2 regions of the Methylobacterium sp. OAE515 genome follow, and region 1 is predicted to be linked to the other one. Evidence: riboswitches for the same ligand, from Rfam matches in the RefSeq annotation. Region 1 holds a riboswitch; the other holds the start of a gene.
The links. Region 1 has a riboswitch for thiamine pyrophosphate ahead of thiO (glycine oxidase ThiO). Riboswitches for the same ligand answer to the same signal wherever they lie in the genome.

Region 1 (10,868 bases):
CGAGTTCGTGGAGGCGTTCATCGCCGAGAACAACAGCGTAGGCGAAGCGATCGCCAAGCAGTATCTGGTCGGCTGAACGAGACGGACGGGACAGCGCATGCGCATCCGCGTGGTTCACGAGACCATCTACACCTACGAGCAGCCGGCCCGCGGGCTGGTGCAGGTCCTGCGCCTGACGCCGCGCGACCATGACGGGCAGTACGTCCGCACGTGGCGGATCGACACCACCGTCGACGGTCGCCTGACCGCCCGCGAGGACGGTTTCGGCAACGTCGTCCACTGGTTCACGCCGGACGAGGCGGCTGACGCCCTCACCATCCGCGTCACCGGCGAGGTCGATACCGACGACACGAACGGCATCGTCCGCGGTACGGTCGAGCGCCTTCCGGATCAGTTCTACCTGCGCGACACGGACCTGTGCGCCGCGAGTCCGGAGCTGCACGCTTTCGCCGAGCGCGTCGCCACGGAGGGCGACGGCGCTGTCCTGGCCCTGCTTCACCGGCTGATGAGTGCGGTCCAGAACGCCGTCGCCTACGAGCCCGGTCCCGCGAGCAACGCGGTTCCGGCCGCCAAAGCGTTCGCGGCCGGCAGCGGCGTCTGCCAGGACCTCGCCCACGTGTTCATCGCCGCTGCGCGCCACATCGGCATCCCGGCCCGCTACGTCGCCGGCTACCGGGCCCGGGACGACGGCCAGGCGGATGTCGAGGCGCCCCACGGCTGGGTCGAGGCCCTGGTCCCGGACCTCGGCTGGGTCGCCTTCGACCCCTGCTACGACGTCAGTCCGGCGGACAATTACATCCGCGTCGCCACGGGTCTCGACTACCTCGGCGCGGCGCCGATCCGCGGCAGCCGCACCGGTGGTGGCACCGAGACACTGGACGTGAAGCTTCGGGTCGAGCAAGGCAGGGCCTCCGCTCAATCCTGATCGTTCAGACACCGGTCCGCCGACCGCACGAGGGCCCGAAGACGATGACCTACTGCGTCGGTGTCCTGGTCGAGGAAGGACTGGTCATGGTCGCCGATACCCGCACCAATGCGGGGCTCGACGACATCTCGACCTACCGCAAGCTCCACCATTTCAACGTGCCGGGCGAGCGGGTGATGATGCTCGCTTCGGCGGGCAACCTCTCGATCACCCAGTCGGTGCTCAGCCTGCTCCAGGAGGGCGTGCCCGGCGAGGAGGACGGCGAGCCGCCGCAGAAGCTCGTCGAGGCGCCGACCATGTTCCAGGCGGCGCAGCTGATCGGCCGGGCGATCCGGCGGGTACGATCGATCGAGAAGGATGGGTTCGAGGCCGCCAATATCCGGTTCTCGATCTCGCTGCTGTTCGGCGGTCAGATCGGGAACGGCGAGATGCGGCTGTACCTGATCTACTCGGCCGGCAATTTCATCGAGTGCAGCACCGACGCGCCGTTCCTCCAGATCGGCGAGCACAAATACGGCAAGCCGATCCTCGACCGGGCGGTGAGGTACACGACCGAGCTGTACGACGCCCTGAAGGTCAGCCTCGTCTCGATGGATTCGACCATGCGGTCGAACCTCGGCGTCGGCCTGCCGATCGACATCGCCCTGGCTCGCCGGAGCGCGCTGACGCTGGAGGTGAACCACCGGATCGAGGCCGGCGAGGGCTATTTCCACGACCTGCGCGAGCGCTGGTCGGCGGCGCTCCGGGCCGCGCACCGGGCCATTCCGCGCCCGCCATATGGGCCTTCGGAGAAGTAGCGCTCAAGCCGTCACCGTATTTCGGCCCTGAGTGCGATCGTGATCGGCCCAGAGCTTGGCGTAGACGGGCGCCGTACGCAGCAGCTCCTCGTGCCGGCCCGCGCCGACGAGGCGCCCCGCGTCCAGCACCAGGATGCGGTCGGCTTGGCGCGCCGCCGCGAGATGGTGGGTCACCAGGATCAGTAAGCGGTCCCGGCCCCAGGCGATCAGGTTACGCTCCAGCGCCAGCGCAGCCTCCGGATCGAGGAAGGCCGTCGGTTCGTCGAGGAGCGCGATCGGAGGATCGCGGACCACGGCGCGGGCGACGGAGAGGCGCTGGCGCTGCCCGCCCGATAGAGTTCGGCCCCCTTCGCCGAGGTCGGTCGCCAGCCCGTCCGGCAGGCACTCGATCAGGTCGCGCACCCCCGCGAAGCGCAAGGCCGCATCGAGCGCGTCAGGATCCGATCGTCTGGCCGCCAGATTGTCGTGCACGCTTCCGGAGAACAGCACTGTGTCCTGATCGACCGTGCCGATCCGGTTGCGGAGCCAGCGCGGATCGTAATCGCGTAGATCCGCCCCGCCGATCTCGACGCGGCCGGTGTACCCGCGCTGCAGGCCGAGCAGAATGCGCAGCAGGGTCGACTTCCCGGAGCCGTTGCGGCCGACAATCGCCACGACGCCGCGCTCAGGCAGCCTGACGCTCAAACTTTGAAGGGCCGGGCGCGCGGCGTTCGAATAGGTCAGCGAGACATCGGTAAACCGGATGCCACCTGGGCCGATGTGGCGGAGCGGCGGCATCCGCACCGCACGCTCGCGCGGTATATCGAGGAACTCGCCGATCTGCCGGAGCGCGACGCTCACCTCCTGGGTCATGCGCAGGATGTCGGCGCTGCTCATGAGCGGTCCGGTAATCCGGGCCGAGACCACTTGTATCGCCAGGAATTCCCCAACGGTCAGGTGACCGCCGTAGATGCGCCAGCAGCCGACGCCGGTCACGAGGAGCGTCATGGCGCGCGAGAAAGGCTGAGTTCGCTCACTGAAACGGCGCTGCCGGTTCATCAGAGTGTGCAGTTCCTTCAGCGCCCCATCCGTTACGACGCGCCAGCGTCGGAAGCGAGGCCCCTCCAGGGCCAGCGCCTTCACGGTGACCAAGCCGGTGACGGTCTCGGCGAGCGTCCCGTCGCGGACACTCAAGGCGTCATAGAAGGCCCGCGCCGTGCTGCGGATACCCATCATCTGGTTGCCCGACATCAAGATAATGGCCGGCACCGCGGCAAGCAGAGCGAAGCCGACGATCGGATCGTAGGACAGGACGAGGCCCAAGGAGACGAGGGCGCCCCCTGCATCGATCACCGTGTTGGGCAACTGGAACAGGATGAAGTCGCGGATCTTCGTGATCTGCTGGAAGTGGTTCAATACCTGACCGGATTGGAAGGCCGCCTCGTCGACGCGCACGCGCATCAGATGAACGAAGACCCGATGCGAAATCCTCCTATCCAGGAAGACGGCCAGATCGATGATGAGAGTTTGGCGCAGGGAGAACAACGCCACCTCCAGGCCAATCGATAGGACGGCGAGGATACTGAGGCCGACAAGGTGCAGATCGACTCGGCCGCCCACAACGGCATCGACGATCCGCTGTGTGGCGATTGGGAAGACCAAACCGGCGCCGTAGCCAGCCGCGATGGCAAGCATCAGGCGGATCGCCTGGCCTCGGCGAAGTGCCAGGGCGCGCGCTAGCCAGTGCCAGCCGAAGGTGGCTCGGTTAGCCTGCGGCGAAGCGTTACTCCGACTCATGTCGGGATGAAGGCATTTTTTCCGTGGCTTGGCGAGGCGGTCTGACGCAAGCAGAGCGATGGCAGGGCTACCCTGGAGCCCTCCATGAGGCCCGCTTCACGGTCACCTCAGGATGAAGGGGGGTGATGGGTCCCCAAAGGTGATGCACCCTCGCCATCTGGATTGCGCGGCGCTCGCTTCTCCCAGGCCTTCAGCAAGGCCCGCGCGGCTCCAGCCGGGTCGCCGGCGCGCATCAACCCGCCCATGATGGCGACGGCCGCCGCCCCGGCCCCCCGACACTCCGCGACCGCGTCGGATCCGATACCGCCGAGTGCCACCACCGGCAGACCCGCCCTCCGCGCGGTGACGATGCCCTCGGAACCGAGTGCCGGACCGTAACCGGGCTTGCTCGCAGTCGGAAAGATCGGGCTGAGCGTTACGTAATCGGCGCCGGCCGCCGCGACCTGCTCGACTTCCTGCGGCGCATGAGCGGACACGCCAATCAGCGCACCCGACCTTAGCGTGTGCCGCGCCGCCGCGATCGCTGCCGCGTCCGATCCGCCGCCGAGATGCACTCCGTCAGCGCCGAGCGCCCGGGCCAGGGCGACATCTCCCCCGATCGTCAGAACCCCGCCGGCCGCCCGCACGCGTTCGGCCACCGCTTCACCCAGGCGAAACCGCGCCTCCGGCTCCAGGTCGCGGTCGCGGAACCAGATCCACCGCCCGCCTCCGTCGAGGATCGCCTGCACGGTCTCAACGAGCGGCCGCGGATGCCCGTGCCGGTCCGTCACCGCCAGCAGCGGCGACGGCAGCGCCTTCACGAGCCGACGAGGCCGAGCTGCGGGCTCGACGGCTCGGCCCGGCCGCGGCAGGGAATCCGCCCGGCCAGATGCGCGTCGCGCCCAGCCTCCACCGCCCGGCCCATCGCGCGGGCCATCCTCACCGGATCGTCGGCCTTGGCGATTGCGGTGTTGATCAGGCAGGCGGAGGCGCCGAGTTCCAGGGCGATCACCGCATCGGACGCGGTGCCGATCCCGGCATCGACCACCACCGGCACCTTCGCCCGGCGGCAGATCAGCTCGAGATTGGCCGGGTTGGCGACGCCCATCCCAGAGCCGATCAGCGAGCCCATCGGCATCACGGCGGCGCAACCGAGATCCTCTAGGCGCTGGCAGATGATCGGGTCGTCGTTGCAGTAGGGCAGGACCACAAAGCCATCGTCCACGAGGTGGCGGCAGGCCTCGATCAGCTCGGTGACGTCCGGGTAGAGCGTCTCCCGGTCGCCGATCACCTCGACCTTGATCCAGTTGGTGTCGAGCGCCTCGCGGGCGAGCTCGGCGGTCATGATCGCGTCGCGGGCCGTCTCGCAGCCCGCGGTGTTCGGCAGGAAACGCTTGCCCTTCAGGATTTTGACCGTGTCCGAGCCGTGTCCCTGGAGCGAGACCCGGCGGATCGAGGCGGTGACCACGTCGGCGCCGCTCGCCTCGACGGCGTCGCGCATGATCGCCTGGGTCGGGTAGCCGGCGGTGCCGATGAACAGCCGGGACGACAGCCTCACCCCGGCGATGGTCAGGCCGTCGTCCCCGCTTTCCGGGCGCAGCGGCGTAAGTATCTGGTCCATGCTCAACCTCCCTGCATGGCGCGGACGATCTCGACACGGTCGCCGTCCGCGACCGGGGTCTCGCCCCAGTCCCGGCGGCGCAGCACCCGGCCGTTCAGCGCGATGGCGACGCCCTGCGGGCTCTCGATCCCGCTCTCCTCCGCCTCCAGACGGAACAGGGCGTCCACGGTTTCGGCAGCGCATTCGCGCGGCTCGCCGTTGACGAAGAGCCTCATGCCGAAACCCTCCGGGGCTCGGGGCGGCCGAACCGCGCAAGGGTGAACGGCCGGGCGACCTCCGGCAGCACGCCGTCCGTCACCAGACCGGCAATGGCGTCGGCGGTGATCGGGGCAAGCAGGTAGCCGTTGCGGTGATGGCCCGTCGCGGCGACGAGCCCGGGGGCGATCACGTCGAGGATCGGCGCGTCGTCGTCCGAGGTGGGGCGGTAGCCGCTCCAGACGGCGTCGACCTCCATCTCCTCGATCCCCGGCAGCACCCGTCGTGCGCCCTCCAGCAGGGCGTAGAGGCCGCCCGCGGTGACGCCCGGCCGGAAACCGCAATCCTCCACGGTAGCGCCGACGATGAGCTGGCCGTCGCTCTTCGGCGCCATGTGGACCTGCTCGGTCCAGATCATCCGGCCAAGCGTGCCGGTGCGCGGGGTGGTGCGCAGGGCCAGGGACTGGCCCTTGAGCGGCCGGACTGGCAGGGTGAGCCCCTCCGGCAGCAAGCTGCCCTCACCGCTCCAGGCACCGGAGGCCAGCACCACGGTCTCAGCCGCGACACCGCGATCCCCGGCCCGGACGCCAGCGACACGGCCGGCCGACCAGTCGAGGGCGCTGACGGGGGTCCGCTCCGCCAAAATTACGCCGGCCCGACGGCAGGCCTCGGTGAGGGCGTCCATGACCAAACGGGGATCGACTTGGTGATCCAACGGACAGTGGATCCCGGCGGTGACCGAGGGGCGCAGGCCGGGCTCCAGCCGCCGCACCTCGCTGCCCGGCAGCCAAGTCGCGTCGAGCCCCGACCGGCGCTGCAGATCGAAGCGGAAGCGCAGGCGCTCGACCTCGTCGCGGCCGACCGCCAGGACCAGGGTGCCATCGGGGCGGTAATCGATCGCGCGGCCGGACTCGGCTTCCAGCGCATCGCGGAACTCCGGCCAGAGCCGAAGGGATGCCAAGGCGAGCGGCAGCAGCGGGTCGGATCCGGGCTCGTGCTCCGCGGCGGGAGCCAGCATGCCGGTAGCCGCGAGGCTCGCGCCCGCGCCAATCGTGTCCTGCTCCAGCACGGTCACGGCGCGGCCCGCCCGGGCGAGCCGCCACGCGATCGACAGGCCGATCAGCCCGCCGCCGATGACGGCGACGTCGGTCCGCGCCGGCAGGGCCGTGGGCGCGACACCGCCGTCGGGACTGCGGCGGCGGCCGATCGGTGAGGCAGGGCGTTCGAGGGGCACGGGCATCTCCGCGGATTGCCGTCGCGGGAACCGGGCCGTGTGCTTCGGTGAGAAGCTGTGGCCTGCCTTTCGGGCGGCCGCGGTCCAATCCCTACGCCGGTATGAGCCGGATCAGGTTCGAAGGATTTCCGCGCCGCAGGTCCTGACGGACGTGCCAGCGGTTTCTCAGCCCCTTGCCGGGGATCTCCCTGGAACGGGGATAGATTTGGTCGCCCGCGCCGCATCGGTCAACCCCGCCGCCAATCGGCATCACCCGGCGGACGGACATTCCTCGGACGCAGTCACCGCCCGGATACCAAGCCGGACGAAATCCGGCTGCCGGGCACCGGCCCTTCACGGATCCGGGCAAGAATTCATCACTCTGTAGGGCCGGGGCGGGAAGCGTGCGCACATTCGTGGTCGTCTGCACGATTGGCTTCCTGTCGGTGACGGCTTTCCAGAAGCTGCGCGAGCGGATCCGCTCGGATCCGGCTGCGCCGGCCTCCACCGCGGCAACGACGCCGGTTCCCGACGGCGCGGTGGCCGGCGTTGCGCTTCACGCCGGGCGCAACGGCCACTTCTTCGTGAATGCCCTGATAGACGGTCGCGCCCTAGCGATGATGGTCGATACCGGCGCGAGCTCCTGCGCTTTCTCGGAGGAGGATGCCGAGCGGATCGGGATCCGCGTCCGTGCGGGCGATTTCAGCCGTGTCTGGAACACCGCGAACGGGACGGTTCGCGTGGCGCCGATCCGGATCTCCGTCCTGCAGGTCGGTTCGATCATCGTGCGGGACGTGGACGCGGTGGTGATTCCGCGTGGGCGTCTCAGCACGAGCCTGCTCGGCATGTCGTTCCTGAAGCGCCTGCGCGACTTCACCGTCAGCGGCGGCACGATGACCCTGCGGGGCTGAGGCGTCACCGAGGCCCGTACCGACACCGCGCCCGGATGCCTCTGGCAGACCGTCGGCCGAGGGAATCCGGCGCGCCGCCGCGTGGGCCATAATCGAAGCGAACGCCTGCAACCCGGACCGGCCACACCCAGGCCAGATCGCAGTGGCGCCTGCGTATGCCGCGCTGCGCCATTTGGCCCGGAAAGGAAGCTTGTTTGCCGTCGCGCTCGCAAACGCGCATTATTTAGATCGCCATATCTCAGTATAGCAAGTTTAAAAATTCATGATTGTTCTAGCGGTTGATGACCAAATCGATTGTATCTAGCAGATTGTTCTAATCTTAGGTTCCTTGCAAACTGACAAGCTGTTTCTGATCCTTGCGAGGTCACTTTGTGGCTACCTAATTTAATGCTACGCACGTGGTCACTGTTCGAACAGTCATTCTTATAAGCTTGAAATTCGTTGCCATGAACACTTTGTGTCAGACCATCTGTTTGTCGATAATCGTCAAGAATGAAGCACATGTCATACGACGGTGTCTCGATTCTGTTCGGCCGTTCATCGATTATTGGATTATCGTTGATACCGGATCGACGGACGGGACGCAGGACGTCATCCGAGCGGCGATGGCCGATTGTCCGGGTCGACTCGTGGAGCGCCCGTGGGTCGACTTCGCCTTCAATCGGACCGAGGCGCTGAAACTCGCGCGTCCGCACGCCGACTACACACTGATCATCGACGCCGACGATGAGCTTATCGTTCCGAAAGGCTTCGTTTTGCCGAAGCTCTCGGAAGCGGGGTATATGTTTACAATCTTAGACGGGGCAACAAAATATTTTAGAATACAGATGATAAACAACGGTTTTAACTGGCATTATCGCGGTGTGGTCCACGAATTTTTGGAATGTGCGGGGAATCCAGGCACGCCGATGCTGCCGTTATCTATGCGCCGCGGCGACGACGGTGCGCGTCACCAAGATGAAATGTCAGAATATCGCGACTTGATGACCATGGAGAAGGCACTTTCCGTTGAGACCGACCCCTTCATGATCTCACGGTACACCTTCTATCTGGCGAGATCCTACCGTGATGTTGGTGATCTTGCTAAGGCTCTCCAGTTTTATCTAAAGCGAGCTGATCTCGGATATTGGATGGAAGAGGTATACCTCAGTCTGCTTAACGCCGCCCTTATCGTGGAAACGCTGGGTAGGCCCGGGGAGGAAATTTTGACGGTCTATGATCGTGCAATCTCCGTCTGTCCCGCGCGCGCCGAGGCGCGCCACGCCGCCAGCCGGTATTGCAGGATCACGGGCAACTTCGCTGCCGGGTACCGCTATGCCGAGGCCGGCGTGGTGCTGCCAATGCCCAGCGAAGGGCTATCCCTGAATCCGTGGGTGTATGCATACGGTTTGCGAGATGAATTGGCGTTTCACGCTTATCACACAGGGCAATTTCGAGTTTGTCTGTCCGTGTGCCTGAGCATACTTGAGCAATCAGAAGTTCCCGAGGAGGTTCGCTCGCGCGTTTGCACCTTGGCCCGACAGTCACTCGCCACCATGATCGACCCGGTCTGGGGGCTCCAGCACTCTGCTTACAGGTCGGAACTCACGCCTGTTTGGCAAGGATGAGCACGCCAAGCGGCGTCAACGCGGGTCAATCGAATCCAAGTGCAGCACCGAAGGTTCCGCACCAGTCTGGGTCGATCCAGCCTGCGTATTTCACGCGCCAACCCCAGCCTCACACCGTTCCGCGTCACGCAATTTTGGTGACGCAGGCGGCTTTTCACAATGTCTGTGCGCGCCACTCTAGAGCGATCGGCTTCAAATCGATATGAACAGCTTTGGACAAACGATTTGTCTGTCGATGATTGTCAAGAACGAGGCTGATGTCATCCGTAGATGCTTAGCTTCTGTTCGGACTCTCATTGATCACTGGGTGATCGTAGACACCGGATCGACCGATGGGACGCAGGATGTCATCCGGGCAGCGTTGGCCGATCTGCCCGGTGCTCTCGTAGAGCGACCGTGGGTCGATTTCGCCTTCAACCGGACCGAGGCTTTGACGCTGGCGCGTCCGCACGCGGATTATGCACTGATCATCGACGCCGATGACGAACTGATTGATGCGCAACGGTTCGTCATGCCCAAGCTCACCGAGGCCGGGTACAAACTCGAAATTTTGGATGGAGCCACGCGATACTGGCGGACACAACTCGTCGACAACCGGAAGGACTGGCGTTACCGCGGCGTTCTGCACGAATTTCTGCAATGCCCTGGAAATCCCAGTCTGACGACCCTGCCGCTGGCGATGCGTCGCGGCAATGATGGGGCGCGGCATCGCGATGACGGGACCGAGTCGCGCGACATCGCTATGCTGGAAGATGCCCTGGCCGTCGAGGACGATCCCTTCATGGTCGCCCGATACACGTTCTATCTGGCGAACTCGTATCGAGACGGCGGAGAGCCCCGCAAGGCCGTAGAGTATTATCTGAAGAGAGCCGATCTAGGGTATTGGAACGAAGAGATTTACATCGGATTGCTGTGCGCTGCCGACATCATGGAGGCTTTGAACGAGCCCGAAGATGCTGTGCTGGCCCTGTACGATCGAATGATCCCGATCTGCCCGGCGCGGGCGGAAGCGCGGCTCGGCGCCAGCCGTTTTTGCAGACGGAGAAGGAAGTTCGCCGTCGGGTATCGATACGCTGAAGCGGGGCTTGCCCTGCCGCTACCGGCTGAGGGGATCTCCCTGCATCCGTGGGTATACAGCTACGGGCTGCGGGAGGAATGTTCTGCTCATGCCTTCCACACGGGTCAGCTTCGCGCCTGCTTGTCGGCCTGTCTCGACATCCTGGAACAGCCGGACGTTCCTGAGGATGTTCTATCACGGACGAGCGCGCTCGCGCGTCAAGCCCTCGCCGGGATGATCGATCCGGCCTGGGGCTGTCAGCCGTCATCCTACCGGTCGGCCTTCCTCCCGTCCTGGCACTTATGAGAGCCTGGAACCCGGCGCCGCACGTGCGTGCAGATTGCGCCGCGTCCCAGAGCCGCTCTCTCCTCTGCTCGGTTCGGAGGGCGGTTCCGGCCGATGATCCGGTCGTCGCGTCGACCGTCAGTTCGGCTTGCGCGGGCGCAGGAACTTGGGGCGGAACACCGCCATGGGCTCCGCGAAGCCGTTCAGCTGGTGCTCGCCGAGGGGGATCGGATCGCCCCAGAGGAAATCCACGAACGGCTTCGACATCAGCAGCGGCTCGCCGAGGATGCGGTTCAGCTGCGCGAGGCGGCTCGCGAGGTTCACGTCGCGCCCGATCACCGTGAAGTCCAGCCGCGAGCCCGAGCCGACATTGCCGTAGGCCGCCTCGCCGTGATGGAGCGCGATGCCGGCGGCCACCGGGACCGGGAATTGGTGCAGGGCATTGGCCTCGTCGAGGGCCGCCAGGGCGTGCTGGGCAGCCGTGAGCGCACCCTTGGCGGCG
Region 2 (10,868 bases), 2.9 Mb from region 1:
GTCGAAGGCTGAGCCCGCGCCTCAGCCCGGTTGCAGAGCGGGCACGGATCGGCCGCTGGCCGTGGCGAGGCGAAAGCGCCGGGGTCGCACGAACAGAAAATCGAATGGCGTGCCGCGCACGAGCCGCTCGAGGATCAAGGGCATCAGCACCGCCATCGCGATGACGATCAGGCTCGCCGCGCCGATATCGGCGATCCAACCGCTGCGCACGAGAAGCTCCCGCGTCGCGGCCATCGGCAGCGAGAAGGCGAGATAGATCACGATCGAGCGCTGGCCGCAGGTCCTGATCGCCTCGGCGACCGGACCTCCCAACCGGACGATCAGCGCAGCGGTCACGACGATCGCCAGCGCCCCTGCCGCGCCCAGCGCAAGACTCACGAGCGGCAGGCTGGCCAAGGTCGGGTGATCCGGGTTGCTCCATGGGCTCAGTGCCAGCCACCCTTCCAGGCCAGCCCAAACGGCGAGGCCGCACAGGGCGAGACCGATCCGGCGGCGCGCGGTATCGGCCAGCGCGAAGATCCGACCCGCAAACAGATACCCGGCGAGGAAGTAGACATACCGGGCGCAGAACTCGTCGATGAGCGTCGAGTCGGTGCGGATGTCGGCGATCTGCAGCAGGGCAGCACCCGTCAGCAGCAGACCCGCGGGAACCTGACGGAGCGCCTTGGTTACGACCGAGAACACCGCCAGCAGATAGATGAACCACAGGCTTGAATAGGGTTCGATCAGTGAATGGGCGAGATGCGCCGCGAAGGCCGTCGGCCCGCCGTCGCCCACGATCTTCCCGTACCGCGCGGCCGACTGGATCACGAGCCACAGCAGGTAGAAATAGGCGAAGTGAACGACGCGGCGGTCGGAGAACAGGCGCCAGTCACGGTCGATCACCCGGCCCATGAACAGGCCGGACAGGAGGAAGAAGTCCGGAATCCGAAACGGCTTCGCGAAGGCCACGACCGGATGCAGAAAACCTTCGCCGCCCATGGCGTCGCCGGTGCCGGTCACTGCATGCATCATGACCACGAGGAGGATGCATATGCCTTTGGCGACATCGACCCAGGCGAGCCGATCGCGCGCATCTCCGGTTCCGGCCATCGTCCCGTCCTTGCAGTCGAGGCGATCCTGGACCCGGAACGGTTGACGACAAGGCTCTGCGCCGGCGCGCGCTGTCGACGTGGCGAACGCGCGGTAAATGCCGCCCGTCAGTGCTTGCGCCGTGCTGCGCGCCGGTCACGGGTTGTGCGGGTTGCGGCGTGGAAATCGTCGGGCTTGCCGCGGACCCAGGTTAGGAACCGGGCGATCTCCGGATCGGCCCTGAGAGCCTCCACATCGGCGAGGCGCTTGGCGATCTCGGCTTCGCTGTAGCGGGCATGGATGGCCGAGTGGCAGATCTGGTGAAGCCGGACCGTGCCCCGGTGCGTCCCGCCTTTCAGCTTCGGGGTCAGGTGGTGAAGGCTGGAACGAGCGCCGGGCGGGATCGACCGCTCACAGAGCGGGCAGACCGGATGCGCGCGCGCGGCCGTCCCCGGCGCATCGGGGTCATCGGCGCTCCAGCGCCGTGAGCGCCGTCCGACCACGCACATCCTCCCTCGTTCGACCCGTTACCGCTCCGATTGCGCCGCCGGCGCGCAGCCCCGCGCGAGGCGGCTCCGGAACAGCGCCTCGGCCTCGCGATCGCCGACGCCCAGGATGGAGACGTGGTCGCCCGGAACGAGCTCGATCCGGGCTCGCGGCCCGGCCGCTGCCGCCAGGGCGACCGCAAGCTTGGCCGGCACCACAGGATCGTCGCGGCCCTGAACGATCAGCACAGGCGCCGTCCCGGTGCGGATGCGCAGGTCCGAACGATAGGTGTCGCGCAGGAGCCAGGTCGGGGCCAGCGGGACATGCAGCCGCACGGCATGGGTCATCGAGTCGAACGGCGCCTCCAGATACAAGCCGAGCGGCGCTGTGCGCGCACCGACCGCGACCGCGACGGCGGCGCCCAGGGAATGGCCGTGAAGCAGGATCGGCGCACCCGGCGCCCGAGCGGCCGCTGCAGCCACCGCCGCTATCCCGTCGCGGATCAGCCCCACCTCGCTCGGGTGTCCGGTCGAACCCGGATAGCCGCGATAGGCCGGGGCCAGGACGCCCCAGCCGCCGCGGTGCCAGGGACCGTCGGCGAAGCGGGCACCCTGCGGCTCCGGCCGCGAGCCGTTGCCGTGGAAACTGACGACCACGCCGCAGCCCGGCTGCGGCGGCTTCCACAGCGCGTGCAGCGTCTCGCCGTCCTCGGTGACGAGGGTGATCGCGGCCACACCCGGAACCGGCACTCCGGCGGACGGTGGCCTATAGGCGCCCGAATAGAGGAGCCGGCTCTGGTTGAGGCCGAGCACGACCAGGGCCAGGCCGTAGAAAAGGATGGCCGCGAGAGCCAAGCCGATCAGGAGACGCATATCCGCTGGCTGGAGAGCACGGCATTCGCCGAAGCGCGCGACGGGCCGGGAGGATCTGTTGTCTACGGGTTGCACCCAGCATTGACAAAGCCGCCCGAGAGCCCGAGTCTTGAATCGTTCCGAGGGGGGCCCTGCAGGGGGCTGAGATTGGGCACGCTGCCCTGACCCTTGAACCTGATCCGGCTCATACCGGCGGAGGGACGGGAACCTGCGGTCGCGTGCGCGCGGCCGGCTCTCATCTCAGCCATCGCGTGGACCGGACCGCTCCAGAACGAGGAGAGGCCCACGATGAACGCACCCGTTCTCCCCAAGGACGTGAAAGGCAGCCCCGAGGCCGTGACCACCGGTCCGGTCACCGGATCGCGCAAGGTCTATGCGAGCCCGGCCGGCCGGCCGGACATCCGCGTGCCCTACCGCGAGATTGTCCTCTCCAATCCCAAGGAGGAACCGGTGCGGGTCTACGACCCGTCGGGCCCCTACACCGAGACGGATGCGCGCATCGACCTCAACGCCGGCCTGCCGGGCGTGCGCGAGCCCTGGATCGCCGGTCGCGGCTACGCGGCGGTCGCGCCGCGGGCGGTGAAGCCCGAGGATAACGGCTTCGCGGGCGACAAGCTCGTGGCCGCCTGCCCCGCCGAACGGATCATCCGCAAGGCCGCGCCGGGCCAGATGGTGACGCAGTACGAATTCGCCCGCGCGGGGATCATCACCGAGGAGATGATCTACGTCGCCCATCGCGAGAATGTCTGCCGCGAGAAGATGCTCGAGGGCGCGGAGGCCGCGCTCGCCGACGGCCAGAGCTTCGGGGCGTCGGTCCCGCCCTTCATCACTCCGGAATTCGTGCGCGACGAGATCGCCCGCGGCCGGGCGATCATCCCGGCCAACATCAACCACACCGAGTTGGAGCCGATGGCGATCGGCCGGAACTTCTTGGTCAAGATCAACGCCAATATCGGCAACTCGGCGGTGACCTCCTCGGCCGCCGACGAGGTCGAGAAGCTCGTCTGGTCGATCCGCTGGGGCGCCGACACGGTCATGGACCTGTCCACCGGCCGCAACATCCACAACATCCGCTCGTGGATCATCCGCAACAGCCCGGTCCCGATCGGCACGGTCCCGATCTACCAGGCACTGGAGAAGGTCGGCGGCGACCCGCTCAAGCTCGACTGGGAGGTGTTCAAGGACACGCTCATTGAGCAGGCAGAGCAGGGCATCGACTACTTCACCATCCATGCCGGCGTGCGGCTCGCCCACGTGCCGCTGACCGCCCGGCGCGTCACCGGCATCGTCTCGCGCGGCGGCTCGATCATGGCGCGCTGGTGCCTCGCCGGGCACCGGGAATCGTTCCTCTACGAGCGGTTCGACGAGATCTGCGACATCATGCGGGCCTACGACGTGTCGTTCTCGCTGGGCGACGGCCTGCGCCCCGGCTCGATCGCCGACGCCAACGACGCCGCGCAGTTCGGCGAGCTTGAGACGCTGGGCGAGCTGACCAAGGTCGCCTGGGACAAGGGCTGCCAGGTGATGATCGAGGGCCCCGGCCACGTGCCGATGCACAAGATCAAGGTCAACATGGAGAAGCAGCTGAAGGAGTGCGGCGAGGCGCCGTTCTACACCCTCGGCCCGCTGACCACCGACATCGCCCCCGGCTACGACCACATCACCTCGGGCATCGGTGCCGCGATGATTGGCTGGTTCGGCACCGCGATGCTCTGCTACGTCACCCCGAAGGAGCATCTCGGCCTGCCCGACCGGGACGACGTGAAGACCGGCGTTATCACCTACAAGATCGCTGCCCACGCCGCCGACCTCGCCAAGGGTCACCCGGCCGCGCAGCTGCGCGACGACGCGCTCAGCCGCGCCCGGTTCGACTTCCGCTGGGAGGATCAGTTCAACCTGGGCCTCGATCCGGATACGGCCCGGCGCTACCACGACGAGACCTTGCCGAAGGACGCCCACAAGGTCGCGCATTTCTGCTCGATGTGCGGGCCGAAATTCTGCTCGATGAAGATCACGCAGGATTTGCGTGCCGAGGTGCTGGCGATGGAGGAGGCCGGCGAGGTCGTGGGCGCGTCGCCCGCGATGTCGAAGGCCGAGGCCGAGGCCGGCATGCGGGCGAAGTCGCAGGAATTCCTGGCCGAGGGCGGCAAGCTCTACGTCGACGCCGCCGAGTGAGACGGCGGCACGCCCGGTCCGTTCAGGATTCGGGCGTGCCGCAGCCCGACCCGGCGTGCCGCCGTACGGGGCCTCAATATTGAAGACGGCACCCGGGCAAGAACCTTGGGCATCGTGCAGCGCCGCGAGCATCAGATCCGCGGCGGTGCGGACGTTCGGTTGAGCCCCAGCTCCATGATCCGGGCGCAATCGTCCCCGGACCATCCTGAACGAAGCGGAGCGACTCCAGGGCGGCCGCGCTCAGCCGCAGGCCATTCCCATCCGGCGCGGCCCGGCGGCGGCCGACGCGGCTTCGCAGAGCATCCACGCATCCCGGTCCTGGAAGTTGCACCGGACGTAGCGCTGCGACTGCCCGTGCAGCGCGACGACTTTGAAACGAATGCAGCTCGGATTTATCGCGTGGCGGTAACGAGATGTTCATCGCATCTCCGAACGCCCACAGCCGTCCCGTGGACTGACAGCCGCCCTTAACCGATGATTAGGCAGGTCGCCGGTTCAATCCTCCTATCACAGGATCGCAGGAGACTGGTTATGGAGATCCGCCCGTTAACGACCACGCCATCGGGGCCGCAGGGCCTCGACGCCCTCGGAGCCACGGCTGCCGCCGCAGTGACCCAGAAGGCGCCGGAACCCGAGACCAATGCCGCGCCGCTCGAACCCGCGGTGAAGCTTGATATCGGCACCAATGGCGGCAAAGCGCGCTACATTCAGGACCCGGACACCAGCACGATCGTCTTCCAGGTGCTCGACCCCACGTCCGGCACCGTGATCGATCAGCTCCCGAGCGAGACCGCTCTGCGCAATCGCGCCTACGATTCCGCGCACGGGACGCGCAACTCCCAGCCCGGCAGCCTGTCGCGCGTGGCCTGAGGCTGCCGGGTCAGGCCCGAAGGCGGCGGAGGCGGTCGTCCGAGGCGGTGTTCCGCAGGCCGAACGACGCCAGCGGAAGGATCTCCACGGGCTGATTGCGCCGAGCGATCAGGACGCTGTTCTCCGAGACGGACGTCCACGTGCCGTGGTCGCGATCGAGCGGCTCGGACGCGACGACGACGCCGCCGTCGGACGCGCGGTAGTAGAGGGAGTTGGCCTTGTCGTTGGCTGCGTAACGGAACGCGTAGAGATCGCGTCCGTCCGCGAGAGCGGCCGTGAACCGGAACGGATGTTCGCCCACCAACTCGGTGAGGTGCACGAGTGCGCGCGTCGTGGCCTCCACGGGATCGCGGCGCGGTCCGGACCCCATCAGGCCGCAGCCGAGCAGGCCGAGGAAGATCGCCTCGGAATCCGTCGTGCCGGCACGGGACGGGTAGAGCTCGTCGGGGATCATCGCCTCGACCGGCCGCCGCAGGCGGCTCCAGTCGCCGATATAGCCGTTGTGCATGAACAGCCACGGCCCGCACGCGAAGGGATGGCAGTTCGGTCGGGTGATCGGCGTGCCGGTCGCCGCCCGCACATGCGCGAAGAACAGGTGCGAGTGCAGGTGACGGCACAGGTAGCGCAGGTTGTCGTCAGACCAGGCGGGCTGCACCTCGCGATAGCGACCCGGCTCGGGATGATCTCCGTACCAGCCAAGCCCGAAGCCGTCGCCGTTGGTCGCCGCGGTCGATTCCAGCGCCTGGATGCTTTGCGAGACCAAGCTGTGGGACGGCTCGGTGACGTAATGCTCCAGCGGGATGGTGCGTCCCGCATAGGCGATCCAGCGGCACATCGACGGGGTCCTCCGGGTGCGTGTCGCGAAGCTGATCCGGGACGATCGTGGACAAAGCGCGGCACCTTGAGCGCCGCGTCGATCACAATCATTCGCGAGAACCGTGCCGCGACGGTCAGCCTCAGACGCCGTGGGTCTGCAGCCAGCTCTCCAGAAGGGCGACCTGCCAGAGCTTGGAATTGCCTTTGGGTGTCAGCGTGCCGTCCGGATCGGCGAGCAGGTGGTCGACGTAGGCGCGGTTGAAGATGCCGCGTGCCCGCGCCTCCGGCCTGTCCAGAACGTCGCGGACGAAGTCCAGGAAGGGGCCGCGGATGTGCTTCAGTGCGGGAACCGGGAAGTAGCCCTTCTTCCGATCGATGACTTCGGCGGGAACGACCGCGCGGGCGGCCTCCTTGAGGATGTACTTGCCGCCGTCGCGGACCTTCAGCTCTGCCGGGATGCGCGCCGCCAGCTCGACGAGGTCGTGGTCCAGGAACGGGACGCGCGCTTCGAGACCGCAGGCCATGGTCATGTTGTCGACCCGCTTCACCGGGTCATCGACCATCATGATCTGCTGATCGAGCTGCAGCGTCTTGTCGATGGCGCTGGCGCTTTTTGAGTCCGCGAAGAACGCTTCGAGATACGCGGTGCTGTAGTCGCCGTTCAGCAGGTCCGGCGCCAGCGCCTCGCGCATCTCGTCATGGTCGCGATCGAAATACGCCCTGGCATAATCCGAGACCGGATCCGTCGAGCCCATCAGCTTCGGATACCAATGGTAGCCGCCGAACACCTCGTCGGCACCCTGGCCGCTCTGGATCACCGTGACGTGTTTGGCGACCTCCTGCGACAGCAGCAGGAACGCAACCGCGTCGTGGCTCATCTGCGGCTCGGCCATGGCGGCGATCGCCGCGGGCAGCGCCTCCAGAGTGCGCGAACCGTCCACGGCGAGCTTGGTGTGGTCGGTCTCGAAGGTGCGGGCGATGATGTCCGAGTACTTAAACTCATCACCCTCGACGCCGTTCACGGCGTCGAACCCGACCGAGAAGGTTTTCAGCCCGGTCTGGCCGTTGCGGGCCAGGAGCGCGACGAGGAGCGAGCTGTCGAGCCCGCCCGACAGGAGGACGCCGGTGGGCACGTCGGCGACCTGCCGACGCTCCACCGCGGCGCCGAGGGTCTCGAGGACGGCGTCGCGCCAATCGGCCTCGGTCATGCCGCGATCGGCCTCGCGCGGGCCGATCGTGACCGTCCAGTAGGTTTCCTCGTGCCGGGTGCCGTCCTTCTCCAGGGTCAGGATCGTCGCCGGCGCGAGCTTGCGGACGCCCTTGAGGATGGTCAGCGGCGCCGGCACGCCCGCGTGCCAGCTCATGTAATGGTGGAGCGCCGCCGGATCGATCGCCGTATCGACGTCGCCGGCCGCGAGCAGGGCCGGGAGTGACGAGGCGAAGCGGAAGCGACCCGTCACCGCGCTGTAATATAGGGGTTTGACCCCGAGCCGATCACGCGCGAGCACGACGCGTCCGGAGTCGCGCTCCAGGACGGCGAAGGCGAACATGCCGTAGAACCGCTCGACGCAGGTTGGTCCCCAGGCGTGATAGGCCTTGAGCACGACCTCGGTGTCGCTCGTCGAGAAGAAAACGTAGCCTTTCGCCTCCAGCTCGGCGCGCAGCGCGCGAAAATTGTAGATGCAGCCGTTGAAGACGATCGCCAGTCCGAGGCCCGGATCGACCATCGGCTGCTGACCGGCCTCGGACAGGTCGATGATCTTCAGCCGGCGGTGGCCGAAGACGACGCGGCCGGAGCCGAACAGGCCCTCGCCATCCGGGCCGCGCGCGCGCAGGCAGCCCACCATGGCCTGGACGGCAGCGGGATCGGCCGGTCCATCGAAGCTGATCTCACCGCAGATCCCGCACATCTTCGCTGTGGGCCCTCGTTCCGGCGGCGTGACCGCTCCAACGGAGCGAAACGGCCGGCGCGGCGCGACGTTCCTTGAACGACGCGGGATCGAACACCCGCATGGGTGGCCGGAGGCAGGGTCAAGCGTTTGACGCCGTCGCCGTCCGGCTGCTAGACCATGGCCGTGCATGAGCGCAGGGGTCGCGCGCGGACCGTCGGTTCCGCCCTGATGATCCGTGACGTCCATGTGGGCGGGCGTAGTTCAGTGGTAGAACGTCAGCTTCCCAAGCTGAATGTCGTCGGTTCGATCCCGATCGCCCGCTCCAGCACACCTTTCCGGTAGGATTACAGCCCGTTTGGTGCCGTCGGCTGCGAACGCCGGGGGACTCCGTACCGCTCGGTTCAAGCGGCTTTGGGAGCGCCTGCCGGCTTCTGCGCGTAGGTGATCTTGTAGGCTGTCGGGAACGGCGTGCCGCCGTCCTCGACCGCGCCGTCCGCCTGCAGGCCATCCCGAAGAACGATTCGGCGGATGATTTCCGGAATCATCGCTCCCGCCACGTAGCGGCCCAGGCATTCGTGATGCCCGAAACCGAAATGCAGGAACGCATGATCGGGCCGGGCCGAATCGAACCGCTCGGGATCGGACACCCAATCCGGGTCGAACATCGCCGACAGGCTCAAAGGCAGCACGACTTGGCCCTTCCGGATGCGGGTCTCGCATGCGCTGTCGCGCCCGAGCACGTGATCGGCCTCGGCCTGACGGAACATGAAGGCGACGATCGGCGCGAAGCGCAGGGCTTCCCACACATAGCCATCGAAGGTGGCGGGACTGTCGGCAGCCGCGCGCGCGGCCGCGTGAATGTCGGGGCGCCGGAGGATCTCCGCGAGGGCGTTCACCACCGCCTCCGCGGTCGTCTCGATCGCGCCGATGAGAAGGCCGCCCACATTGATGACCACCCGGTCCATGCCGAAACCGCTCGCCGCCGGAAGATTCAGCCGGAGGAGCCGGGTGAGGATATCGTCGGGTACGGGAGTGCCCGCCTTGAGGGCGGCGAGTCTTGCCGGGATCAGTGACGCGAAAGCGGCGCGCATCTCCTCGCGGGCCCGTTGCGCGGCGCCCTGGACGGCCTCGGCATCGGACCGATCGTCGAAGGGAAGATTGTTGAACTGGTCCAGCTGGTTCACGTAGGACCAGCGCAGCAGGTCGTCGTCCGGGGCCGGTAAGCCGAAATAGCTCTGCACGATCCGCAACGGGACCAGGCGCGAGATCGAGGCGACCACGTCGAGCGACCCGCCTCCCGCGTCGAGGGCGGCATCGGTGATCGCGCCGGACTGCTCACGGATAGCCGGAAGATCCTCCCACGACAGCATGGCGCGCATCACCGCCTTGTCTCGATAATTCACGTCTGTGCCGTCGAGGGCCAGCATGAACTGACCCATCTTGGGCTTGTAGAGCGCCACCGAGAAGATTGTCGGCAGGGACAGGATCTCCGCAATCTCGGCGCGGCGGGCGGCAAGGACGACCGCGCCACAGTCCAGCACCGGCCGCCGCTGACGCAACTGCGCGAAGAACGGCCGCGGTGCGCGTCGGATCCAATCCCGGGCGAGCGGCCAGCGCTCGGCGACGGGCAGGGCTTCGAGGCTGTCGAGACAGGGGGCATCACGGTCGGCTGGGCGCATGGACCTCTTCCAATCTGTTGCGATCCGGCCCGGACGGCCACGCGCTGCGGCGCGGGCCGTCAGTTGAGCGAGATGTCCAGGCCTTCGCGCAGGCGCGCGACGAGCTCGCCCTGCCGGTGCGTTTCGGTTTTCGCGAAGAGGGCGCGCAGCTGCGTGCGCACCGTCGAGATCGCGATGCCGCGCTCCCGGGCATGGGCGTCGAGCGAGCGCCCCGATGCGACCGCGTGGGCGAGGATCGCCTCGGCAGACGTCAGGCCAAACAGGCTCTGAAGACGGACCGCGCCATCCTGGCTCTTGTTGCCGCCGCTGCGGATCACGACGGCCAGCTCGGCCTTGACCCGCGTTCCCGTTCCGGACGGCCGCTTCGACAGCGGATGCAGCGACACGCGAAACGGGGTGCCGCTCTCGGCACAGGTGATCGCGATGTGCTCGGCCTGTGTGATCTTCACGTGGCCGGTCGCCGCCGCGAGGGCCTCGCTGGCCGCTTGCGCGATCCGCCGGGAGCACTGGCCGTCCCTGAGCGCGAGGCTGCCCCTGTCGAGGGACAGGCCGGTGCGTGACTTCGCGAGCTCCTCGGCGGCGCGGTTGGCGTGCGCGACCCGCAGGCGCGAATCGGTCAGGATCACGGCAGCGTCGAGGAGGTCGAGCGCGGCGGCGAGATCTGAGGAGCGCTCGGAGGCCTGGCGCATCAGGGCATAGAACTCGAAGGCCCGGCGCAGGTGCGGCACCAGCATCGCCAGGCGCCGCGCCTCAACGGATCGGAAAGGCCCCGCCTCCTCGTCGCGCATGGCGGCGAGCGTCGCCATGACGTCGGCCTCCTTGGCGAAGTAGCTCACGAGGCTGTGCTCGATACCGAAAGGCCGCACGACCTCCTTGAAGAGAGCCGTCTCGCGGAACTGGACCGGGTCGACACCCTCCTCCGCCCGGATGACCTTGCCCTGGTTCGACAGGATGTAGGGCAGCCGGGGATCCTCCGTGGCGTGCCGGTAGAGGAACGTGCGGTACTG

Region 2: another riboswitch for thiamine pyrophosphate. It lies ahead of thiC (phosphomethylpyrimidine synthase ThiC); the one in region 1 lies ahead of thiO (glycine oxidase ThiO).

The regions. Positions count from the first base shown of each region.
Region 1 covers NZ_JBGMUV010000001.1:5,126,366-5,137,233, forward strand. The annotation lists gene ABIE45_RS25055 (alpha-E domain-containing protein) at 1-76, shown strand, start outside; gene ABIE45_RS25060 (transglutaminase family protein) at 98-925, shown strand; gene ABIE45_RS25065 (peptidase) at 970-1,722, shown strand; gene ABIE45_RS25070 (ATP-binding cassette domain-containing protein) at 1,726-3,396, opposite strand; gene ABIE45_RS25075 (thiamine phosphate synthase) at 3,606-4,298, opposite strand; gene ABIE45_RS25080 (thiazole synthase) at 4,295-5,098, opposite strand; gene thiS (sulfur carrier protein ThiS) at 5,101-5,313, opposite strand; gene thiO (glycine oxidase ThiO) at 5,310-6,533, opposite strand; TPP riboswitch at 6,598-6,726, opposite strand; gene ABIE45_RS25095 (TIGR02281 family clan AA aspartic protease) at 6,911-7,417, shown strand; gene ABIE45_RS25100 (glycosyltransferase) at 7,816-9,024, shown strand; gene ABIE45_RS25105 (glycosyltransferase) at 9,260-10,387, shown strand; gene ABIE45_RS25110 (adenylate/guanylate cyclase domain-containing protein) at 10,505-10,868, opposite strand, start outside.
Region 2 covers NZ_JBGMUV010000001.1:2,190,305-2,201,172, reverse strand. The annotation lists gene ABIE45_RS10765 (pilus assembly protein PilZ) at 1-12, shown strand, start outside; gene ABIE45_RS10760 (acyltransferase family protein) at 22-1,092, opposite strand; gene ABIE45_RS10755 (restriction endonuclease) at 1,200-1,574, opposite strand; gene ABIE45_RS10750 (alpha/beta hydrolase) at 1,599-2,429, opposite strand; TPP riboswitch at 2,542-2,647, shown strand; gene thiC (phosphomethylpyrimidine synthase ThiC) at 2,718-4,604, shown strand; gene ABIE45_RS10740 (hypothetical protein) at 5,136-5,474, shown strand; gene ABIE45_RS10735 (class II glutamine amidotransferase) at 5,485-6,309, opposite strand; gene ABIE45_RS10730 (N-acetylglutaminylglutamine amidotransferase) at 6,431-8,200, opposite strand; tRNA gene ABIE45_RS10725 (tRNA-Gly) at 8,433-8,507, shown strand; gene ABIE45_RS10720 (cytochrome P450) at 8,584-9,861, opposite strand; gene ABIE45_RS10715 (helix-turn-helix transcriptional regulator) at 9,921-10,868, opposite strand, start outside.